4 regions of the Pseudoalteromonas sp. A757 genome follow, and region 1 is predicted to be linked to each of the others. Evidence: predicted binding sites of a transcription regulator. Region 1 holds the regulator's gene; each other region holds the start of a gene.
The links. The regulator sigma-54, encoded in region 1, starts transcription at its own class of promoters, with help from an activator protein. The targets are predictions, from matches to a motif close to GTTGGCACGNNNNTNGNNT.
Positions count from the first base shown of each region.

Region 2: DRB05_RS10640 (PA2169 family four-helix-bundle protein) is a predicted target of sigma-54. The motif match lies at 1,315-1,333, and genes of this name have one in related genera.
Region 3: DRB05_RS09675 (DUF2726 domain-containing protein) is a predicted target of sigma-54. The motif match lies at 1,341-1,359, and genes of this name have one in related genera.
Region 4: glnA (glutamate--ammonia ligase) is a predicted target of sigma-54. The motif match lies at 1,381-1,399, and genes of this name have one in related genera.

Region 1 is NZ_QNQN01000071.1:42,194-44,372, forward strand. It holds gene ptsN (PTS IIA-like nitrogen regulatory protein PtsN) at 1-196, opposite strand, end outside; gene hpf (ribosome hibernation promoting factor) at 198-485, opposite strand; gene DRB05_RS14445 (RNA polymerase factor sigma-54) at 515-2,014, opposite strand; gene lptB (LPS export ABC transporter ATP-binding protein) at 2,061-2,179, opposite strand, start outside.
Region 2 is NZ_QNQN01000067.1:126,281-128,459, reverse strand. It holds gene DRB05_RS10650 (BON domain-containing protein) at 1-117, opposite strand, end outside; gene DRB05_RS10645 (mechanosensitive ion channel family protein) at 353-1,237, shown strand; gene DRB05_RS10640 (PA2169 family four-helix-bundle protein) at 1,403-1,849, shown strand; gene DRB05_RS10635 (DUF1328 domain-containing protein) at 1,860-2,027, shown strand; gene DRB05_RS10630 (hypothetical protein) at 2,069-2,179, shown strand, end outside.
Region 3 is NZ_QNQN01000066.1:107,273-109,451, reverse strand. It holds gene mtnN (5'-methylthioadenosine/S-adenosylhomocysteine nucleosidase) at 1-601, opposite strand, end outside; gene DRB05_RS09675 (DUF2726 domain-containing protein) at 710-1,300, opposite strand; gene DRB05_RS09670 (aminotransferase class V-fold PLP-dependent enzyme) at 1,511-2,179, opposite strand, start outside.
Region 4 is NZ_QNQN01000055.1:49,786-51,964, reverse strand. It holds gene glnA (glutamate--ammonia ligase) at 1-1,322, opposite strand, end outside; gene DRB05_RS03140 (hypothetical protein) at 1,749-2,179, opposite strand, start outside.

The DNA.
Region 1 (2,179 bases):
GAATAGCAATGCCTTTACCAATCCCAGTGCTACCTAATTTCTCTCGCGCCATTAAAGCGTCCAAGATAGCATGCTGACTGGTATTTGGAATTTGACTATGAGCCAGTTCGCTGATGTATTCTAAAATACGTTTTTTGCTATTAAAAAGGACCGCAGCTTTACTGCAGTCCTTGTTCACTAATTCACTTAATTTCATCTTAGTGTCGAGTGAGCTTCTCTTTGTGTTTAATAACTTGACGATCTAGCTTGTTGATAAGGCCATCAATTGCGGCATACATATCTTGATGCTCTGTTGATGCAAATAGTTCGCCGCCGTTTACGTGTAATGTTGCTTCTGCTTTTTGTACTAGCTTCTCGACATCTAGGATCACATGCACGTTATTGATATGATCAAAGTGCCTTTCTAGCTTCGCAAACTTGTTGGTGACATAGTCTCTTAATGAGTCAGTAATTTCTACATGGCGACCAGTTAGATTTAGTTGCATAAGCATTTTTCCTTCTTGGGTTTTACGTCTTATATCAAACTTTTACGCTGATTTGACGGTGGAATGGCCAGGGATTCACGATATTTTGCAATCGTGCGTCTCGCTACCTTAATTCCTTGCTCAGCTAAGATATCTGCAATTTTGCTGTCACTCAATGGCTTCGCGGTATTTTCTGCAGCTATCAGCTTTTTGATAAGTGCCCTAATTGCTGTGGAAGAGCACTCACCTCCATTTTCTGTACTTACATGGCTAGAGAAGAAATACTTCAGCTCAAATATTCCCCGAGGTGTATGCATATATTTTTGTGTTGTCACACGGGAAATTGTGGACTCATGCATCTCAACCATTTCAGCAACATCATTTAGCACCATAGGGCGCATTGCTTCGGGGCCATGTTCAAAGAATGCCTGTTGTTGTTGCACAATGCAATTGGTAACTTTTAATAAAGTATCATTTCGGCTTTCTAAGCTTTTAATAAACCATTTTGCTTCTTGTAAATGAGAGCGAATAAACTGACTATCCGTACTGGATTTCGCCGTTCTAGACATCGCAGCGTAGTGATCGTTTACTCTTATTTTAGGCATAGCATCAGGGTTTAGCTCTACGACCCAACGACCTTTTACTTTTTTCACCGATACATCAGGGATCACATACTCAGGTTCTTCATGAATAATGCTTGCCGCAGGCTTTGGGTTAAGACTATGAATTAGCGTCATCACCTCTTTGAGATCGGCTTCTTTAAGGCGCGTTTTCTTAGCCAAAGTTCGATAGTCACGGCTGGCAAGCAAATCAATATGCTCTGTCAGGATCATTTTCGTTTCGGCAATCCATGGCGTATCTGGGGCGAATTGGTTTAGCTGAATACATAAGCATTCTTGTAAACTACGCGCAGCGATACCAACAGGGTCAAAAAGCTGAATACGTTTGAGTACGGCTTCGACTTCATCTAGCTCAATAGGCTCTTCGCTATCTTCGTCATTAATGCTCTCTAAAATGTCTTCGCAAGAGAGTGTTAAAATGCCTGACAGGTCGACCGCTTCAATAATCGCAATCGCAATAGCTCTATCTGTTGGACTAAATGGAGTCAACTCAAGTTGCCACATGAGATAATCATGGAGAGATTCAGAGGTTTCCCCTTGATAAACATTATCGTCATCAGGGAGTGGACCTGAGCTGGCGGCTGGAGCTGCGCTCATATACTCGTCCCAAGTGACATCCATGGCGAGATCATCGCTCACCGTGTCTTTGCTCATGGCGGTATCTGAGTCTATCTCATAGTCACTAACCGATGCTTCATCGCCTGAATTTTGATTATCTTCAGTGCTGCTCTTTTCTTGGCCGTGTTGGTCAGCATTTTCGCCGTCAGTATTATCACCTTCTTCCACTTCCAATAATGGATTGCTGTCTAATGCTTCTTGTATTTCCTGTTGCAGATCCAATGTACTAAGCTGCAGCAAGCGAATAGCTTGTTGCAGTTGTGGAGTCATTGTAAGTTGCTGCCCCATGCGCAGCTGTAATGATTGCCTCATGTATCTCTAACAATCCTTTTTAACAGTTATTAATACTACGTCTTAACTATAGCTTGAATTGTTCGCCTAGGTAGACATCTCTTACGGTTTGATCTGCCAAAACATGTTCTGGCGTGCCTGCAGCGATTAACTCACCATGTGAAACGATGTAGGCCTTTTCACATA
Region 2 (2,179 bases), on a different contig from region 1:
CGCTTTACCATCGATCCAAGCATCACTTGCCTCTTTTTCCCAAGAGTTATCAGCGGCGAATGCTGAAGCAGTAGTAAGTGAAGATACAAGTACAGTTGCAATTAATGTCTTTTTCATAATGAAACTCCTTTAATTTCGTAGTCGAATTACTTATTGCAGCTGTTGTGCCAGTTTTTAAGTTGTTGAAATTAATGGCTTTTTATTTTTATAGGAAACAGGAAGGAAGAATTTACCGAGAAAATGTGCATATTACTTTGTAATAATTACCTTTTTAATGAACCGCTAATTAATATAACTAGGAACGATTACTGCATCCTAACTTTGTTGAGTACTTATATAGGAATGTGTGATTATGAACTTAGAAAAGTTTTGGACATTAATTAATGATAAGTTAATCGCTTGGCTTGAAGCGGGTGTGCAATTACTGCCCAATATGATCCTAGCCTTAATGGTTATCATATTTTTTACGATTCTAGCTAAAATATCATCTGTTTGGTTTTCTAAAGCGATAAGAAAAGCAATAAAGACCGAACAAGTCGCTTCTCTTATTAGCTCTATATTTAAAGTTTCTATTATTGCTATCGGGATTTTCTTTGCTCTAGATATCGTGAAACTATCAGGCGCTGTGATGTCATTGTTGGCTGGGGCTGGGATCATAGGCCTTGCCATTGGCTTTGCATTCCAAGACATGACAGAGAACCTCATTGCTGGATTTGTGATGGGAGTCAGAAAACCTTTTATGGTCGGTGATATTATAAGAACCAAGGATTGCTTTGGCACGGTAAGCAAAATCAATTTGAGAAATACCTTAGTAGAGAACTTTTACGGCCAACTGTCTTATATTCCCAACAAAATTCTCTTTAAAAATGAACTACAAAATTACACTAAACTTGGCAAGCGAAGAATAGAAGTACCTGTTGGTATCTCCTATGCGGACGACCCAGAGCAAGCTCGAGAGGTGATTGTCGAGGCAATTAATAAGCTTGATTTTGTGGTAAACCAAAAAGAAACGGATGTCTATGCCGAGTCTTTTGGTGATAGTTCTATTAATCTTCTCGTGTGGTTTTGGATAGACTATCCAGCAGATCCCGGCTTTATGGTAGTCAGGCACAAAGCAATTTGCACCATTAACCGTGTGTTAGCTGATAACGATATCTTAATTCCTTTCCCAATTAGAACCCTGGACTTCAATGCAAAGGGAAGCGCGACCTTGAGTGAGCAATTATCACAGGAATAATTTACATCTAGCTTGTAATATTTTCACCTGTCTGTACACGGTCAGATTAAAAATTCTTAAAAAATAAAGGCTTATATTTTGGCACTTAAACTGCATTAGTAAATTTGACAGAAGATAATATTTGCAAAACGCACTTATTAAATATTTAAACTAAAGGAGTTATTTATGGCAGATTCAAATTACGACATGGAGCCGGTAAAAGAGCTCATTAAAGTATTAAATGGTGGTGTTGATTTTTACACTGAAGCTAAAAAGAAGCTAGATAATATCGAATTAAACCGAGTATTTGACCAAATGATTGTAGATAAAGCGCAAGCGATTTCGGATCTACAACCATTTGTTCTTATCGACGAAGGTGAAATCGAGACTGATTCAGCGCTTAGCATCGACATTAGAGAGTCATACACCAAGCTGATTGGCATGGTGAGCACAGATAAAGAGCACACCTATATTTCGCAACTAGAAGAAGTGGAAGACAAAGTGTTAAGCAAGCTTGATAAAGCGCTAAGTAAAGACCTTCCACCAAAATGCAAGAGTGTATTACTGCAAATTCAAACCAGAATGCAAGCTTGTCACGATCAAATGAAGCAGTTGCAAGAGCTGACTGCCTAAGGAGGACGTTATGTTAAGTTGGGCTGTAATGTTTTTATTCCTAGCACTTGTCGCAGCTGTGCTAGGTTTCACAGGAATCGCAGGCGCTGCGGCTGGAATGGCGAAAATTCTATTCTTTGTGTTTATCGCCTTTATGATTATTTCATTTATTTTTGGCAAAGCACGAGCTCCCAGGTAAAAGGGATTTAACGCAAAAAACGGTTTAGGAGATAGATTATGATGAATTCAGCAATTACATTAGCAAAAGCATTTGGTTTTGTTTCAATTTTAGCACTATTTGGTTGTAGTGAAGGTCCAGCGGAAGATGCCGGCGAACGCTTCGATGAAACA
Region 3 (2,179 bases), on a different contig from region 1:
CGGCGATATCAGATAGCGAGCGGATCACAACAAATGGCGTGTTTAGAGAATGACAAGCCTGCGCAATTGCTGCGCCTTCCATTTCTACTGCTAACATAGTAGGGAAGTCTGCACGCGCCTTGTCGATGCGTACCGGATCGCACATAAATGAGTCACCCGTACAGATCAAGCCAACCATAGTTTGAATGCCTTCAAGTTCATGTACGCTTTGCTCTGCTGCCTCAACTAATTTTGCATGCGAAGTGAACGCAGCAGGCATTTGTGGAACTTGACCAATTTCATAGCCAAATGCAGTAACATCAACATCGTGATGACGTACTTCATTTGAAATAACCACATCGCCGACGTTTAGTGAAGGCTCAAAACCACCAGCAGAACCCGTGTTGATCACGCAATCTGGCGCAAAGTTGTCGATAAGCAAAGTTGTCGCAACTGTTGCTGCCACTTTACCAATGCCAGACTGTACAAGCGTTACGTCAAGACCAGCTAGTTTGCCGGTATAAAAAGTAAAGCCACCTTTGGTCAATGTTTGCGGGTTTTCCATGGTGTTACGCAAAATGGTAACTTCTTGCTCCATTGCGCCGATAATGCCTACTTTCATCAAAAGATTCCTAATTTGTGGTGGGGAAAGCCCCAGTGTCAAAATTGCTTTTATTATACGAAAGGGGTTTTGATAGGTAAAACAAAAAACGGGCTGACGCCCGTTTTGCTATATTTCTGCCAACTGAGTTGACTGTGCTTTTGCCTGTGAAGGGGACAGTACCGCAGGTTTGTAGGTGCGATTTCTGGTTTTCTTTGGCATCTCCACTTTTTGGCCAAGCTTGAATAGGATTGCCGCACGAACCTCAGCACTTTGGTAGCCACTTTTGATTTTCATGCGAATGTGTGGAATACCCGCAGATTCCAGAGCGCCACTGACAAACCAATCTTTTTGTGCTTTATGGCCGTTTTTATTGGCGTTGTTAACTAAATCAACAGCGGCAACAATTTTCAGTGTCTCTTTATCTACCAAGACATAATCCAGCTGTTTGTTCTTAGCTTTAGTTACCGCGGCACGACGTGCTTTTGGAGAGATCCCCGGTTTGCACTCAATCACATCAATGAGTTTAATGCGGCTTACGATTTTATATCTATCGCCAACAGCACGTTCTAATAAATGTAGAAACGATGCTTCAACGGTAGTAAAAACTGATTCTTTACGATTAAACGGATAAGGATTGCCACCCACATCGGTGTACTTAGAAGCGACAATGGAAGCAACGACCACTAGAGCCAAAATAGCAAGCAACGCAAATTCCATACAAAACTCCAAATCAAAAAAATGACATCTGTGATTTTATAAGCAATAGCTGTGCCAAAAGAGTGCTTGAATTAGTGGGTAGTTAACATTAAATCGGTTAATAAGTATTTGGGATATGGAGAGAAAAATAAAGTGCTTTAAGTTGTTTATACTAGGCAGCGATATCTTACAGCAGGGCTGCCTAGTACTGGATAATGGTATTAGCTCGCGTTATTTGTCTTCTTTCAGCACGTAGATCTCACCATCAAAACTACCTTGAATGGTCAATCCTTGCCCTGCCAGTTCCTTGAGATATTCAATATGCTCTTGGGTAATATGTTGACCCGGCACCAAAAGCGGAATACCCGGAGGATACGGGGTGACTAAACCTGCACAAATACGGTTGTTGCTCTTGCTAATAGGCACAGATTCACGTTCACCGTAGAAGGCATCGCTAGGAATACAAGCAAGGTCAATTGCGGGTAAATTCTCAGGCAAGCGCGAGCGTCGCGTTGACTTCGATAGTTTTATCTTGCCGCCATCAAGTTTCTTTAAGGCATTGTATAAGCGAATGATCTTTGAGCGTGTACCACCCAAGGTTAGTAAGACTAAGATAGTACTGTGGGTGTATTTCTCAATCTCCAGCCCAATTTCGTCTAACAGGAATTTATGAATATCCTTTAATGAGTACGGTAGTTCACTAATATCGATGAGGATTTTAAGCGGATCATGCCCCATATTATCGCCACTAAAATGTGGGAATATGTTCATAAAGTCTTGCTTATCAAGCACTTTAATATGTTTGAGCGAGGACATCTGCTGTTTAAACTCTGCAACATGGTTCAGCAGCGCATTGAGTAACTTATAGCCTTCCATCTCCAACTGCTTTTGGCACACATC
Region 4 (2,179 bases), on a different contig from region 1:
GCATCGATTAGGTCATCAGTGAATACGCCACCTTGAGTTAAGAACTCACGGTCAGCATCTAGAGAAGCAAGCGCTTCATCAAGTGATGCAGCAACCGTTGGGATTTCTGCTGCTTCTTCTGCTGGTAGGTCGTACAAATCTTTATCCATTGCATCACCAGGGTGGATCTTGTTGCGGATACCGTCAAGACCTGCCATCAACTGCGCTGCGAAAGCTAGGTATGGGTTAGCCGCAGGATCTGGGAAGCGTACTTCGATACGACGACCTTTCTCTGATGGGATCACAGGGATTCGGATTGATGCTGAGCGGTTACGTGCTGAGTATGCAAGCATAACTGGCGCTTCAAACCCTGGTACTAGACGCTTATAAGAGTTTGTTGCTGGGTTAGTGAATGCATTGATTGCTTTAGCATGCTTAATGATACCACCAATGTAGTAAAGCGCTTCTTCAGATAGACCGCCGTACTTGTCGCCTGCGAAGATGTTTTTGCCGTCTTTAGCAAGTGATTGGTGGCAGTGCATACCTGAGCCGTTATCACCAACGATTGGCTTAGGCATAAAGGTTGCTGTTTTACCGTATAGGTGCGCCATGTTGTGGATAACGTACTTCATCTCTTGGATTTCGTCTGCTTTGGTTACCATAGTATTAAAGCGAGTCGCAATCTCATTTTGACCAGCAGTTGCTACTTCGTGGTGGTGTGCTTCAACAACGTGGCCCATCTCTTCAAGTACTAAACAAGTAGCTGCACGCCAATCATTAGACGAATCTACCGGTGCTACTGGGAAGTAACCACCTTTTACGCCAGGACGGTGACCTGTGTTACCACCTTCGTAGTCTTTGTCTGAATTCCAAGACGCTTCTTCTGAATCGATTTTGTACATTGAACCAGACATATCAGTTTTGTACTTAACATCGTCAAACAAGAAAAACTCTGGCTCTGGACCGAATAATACGGTGTCTGCAATACCCGTTGAACGCATGAACTCTTCAGCGCGTTTAGCTACTGAACGTGGGTCACGCTCGTAGCCTTGGTGTGTGTTTGGTTCAACTACGTCACAACGAACGATAAGTGTTGTTTCTTCTGCGAATGGGTCTAGCTTGACACTTTCTGCGTCAGGCATAAGTACCATGTCGGATTCGTTGATGCCTTTCCAACCAGCGATAGATGAGCCGTCAAACATTTTGCCGTCTTCAAAGAAGTCTTCATCGGCTTGATGATGTGGGATCGATACGTGTTGTTCTTTACCTTTTGTATCTGTGAAACGTAAATCGACAAATTTTACGTCGTGCTCTTTAATAAAATCTAAAACCGATTGTGACATGTGTCCTCCGACTCGTTGGGTTATTTTTTGCTGCAATGTACTGCAATTGCACACAAGTAAGCTTGATCTGTGCCATATTTTTAAGTTTTTGATAAATATTGATTTTTAACTTTTGGGAAATTTAAGGATTAGCTTGTTGCACTAATTTGGTGCGTAAATGTTTCATGATGGTGCGCAATATTGGTGCAAGCAATTCCCTGTGATAGTCACTTTATCTTCGAGTAAGTGTTTGGAGTATTGGTATAGATTATGAAGCGCAACAAAGCAAAAATTAATTTAATTCGATAGCTGGGATCAGGGGTCGTGTTTTAATAAAAAAAGCAAGGCGCCTTGAGGGAGGCGCCCTGCCTTCAGGGAGTTAATTTTATCGAAGCTAGTTACTTCTCAGCGAGTATAATGCGGGCTTAGTAACAACCCCGCTGGCGGCTAATATTTTTGCCAAGCTTGATAGGACAATACCGCGACTGGCTGCATTGAATTAAGGCCTTCGTCTGCGCTCGGTCCACGACCTAAGTGAAAAGTAAATCCTAGCATCGGCATAAATTCAGGGGTGATGTAAGTGGTATTGACTTGTGGCGTTTCAACTTTACTTCTAATCACCTCTTCGGAATAGCCAAATAGGGCGGTTTGCGACTCCGGCGTTTTTTCATTTTCATAGATCTCAAGCAGCATAGGTATCGGAGTGAAATCATCAAACTCCACCCTATCCTTGATATAGTGCACTGCTTTTGAAACGTAAAGCTGCTCTGCATTGGGGTAAGGCAACGGCGCAGAGAGAATAGTAAAGTTTAAATTAAACATCGCCACGAGCGTACCTAGTGTGAGTGCTAGCGTAGAGATAATCGTGATGGTAAATA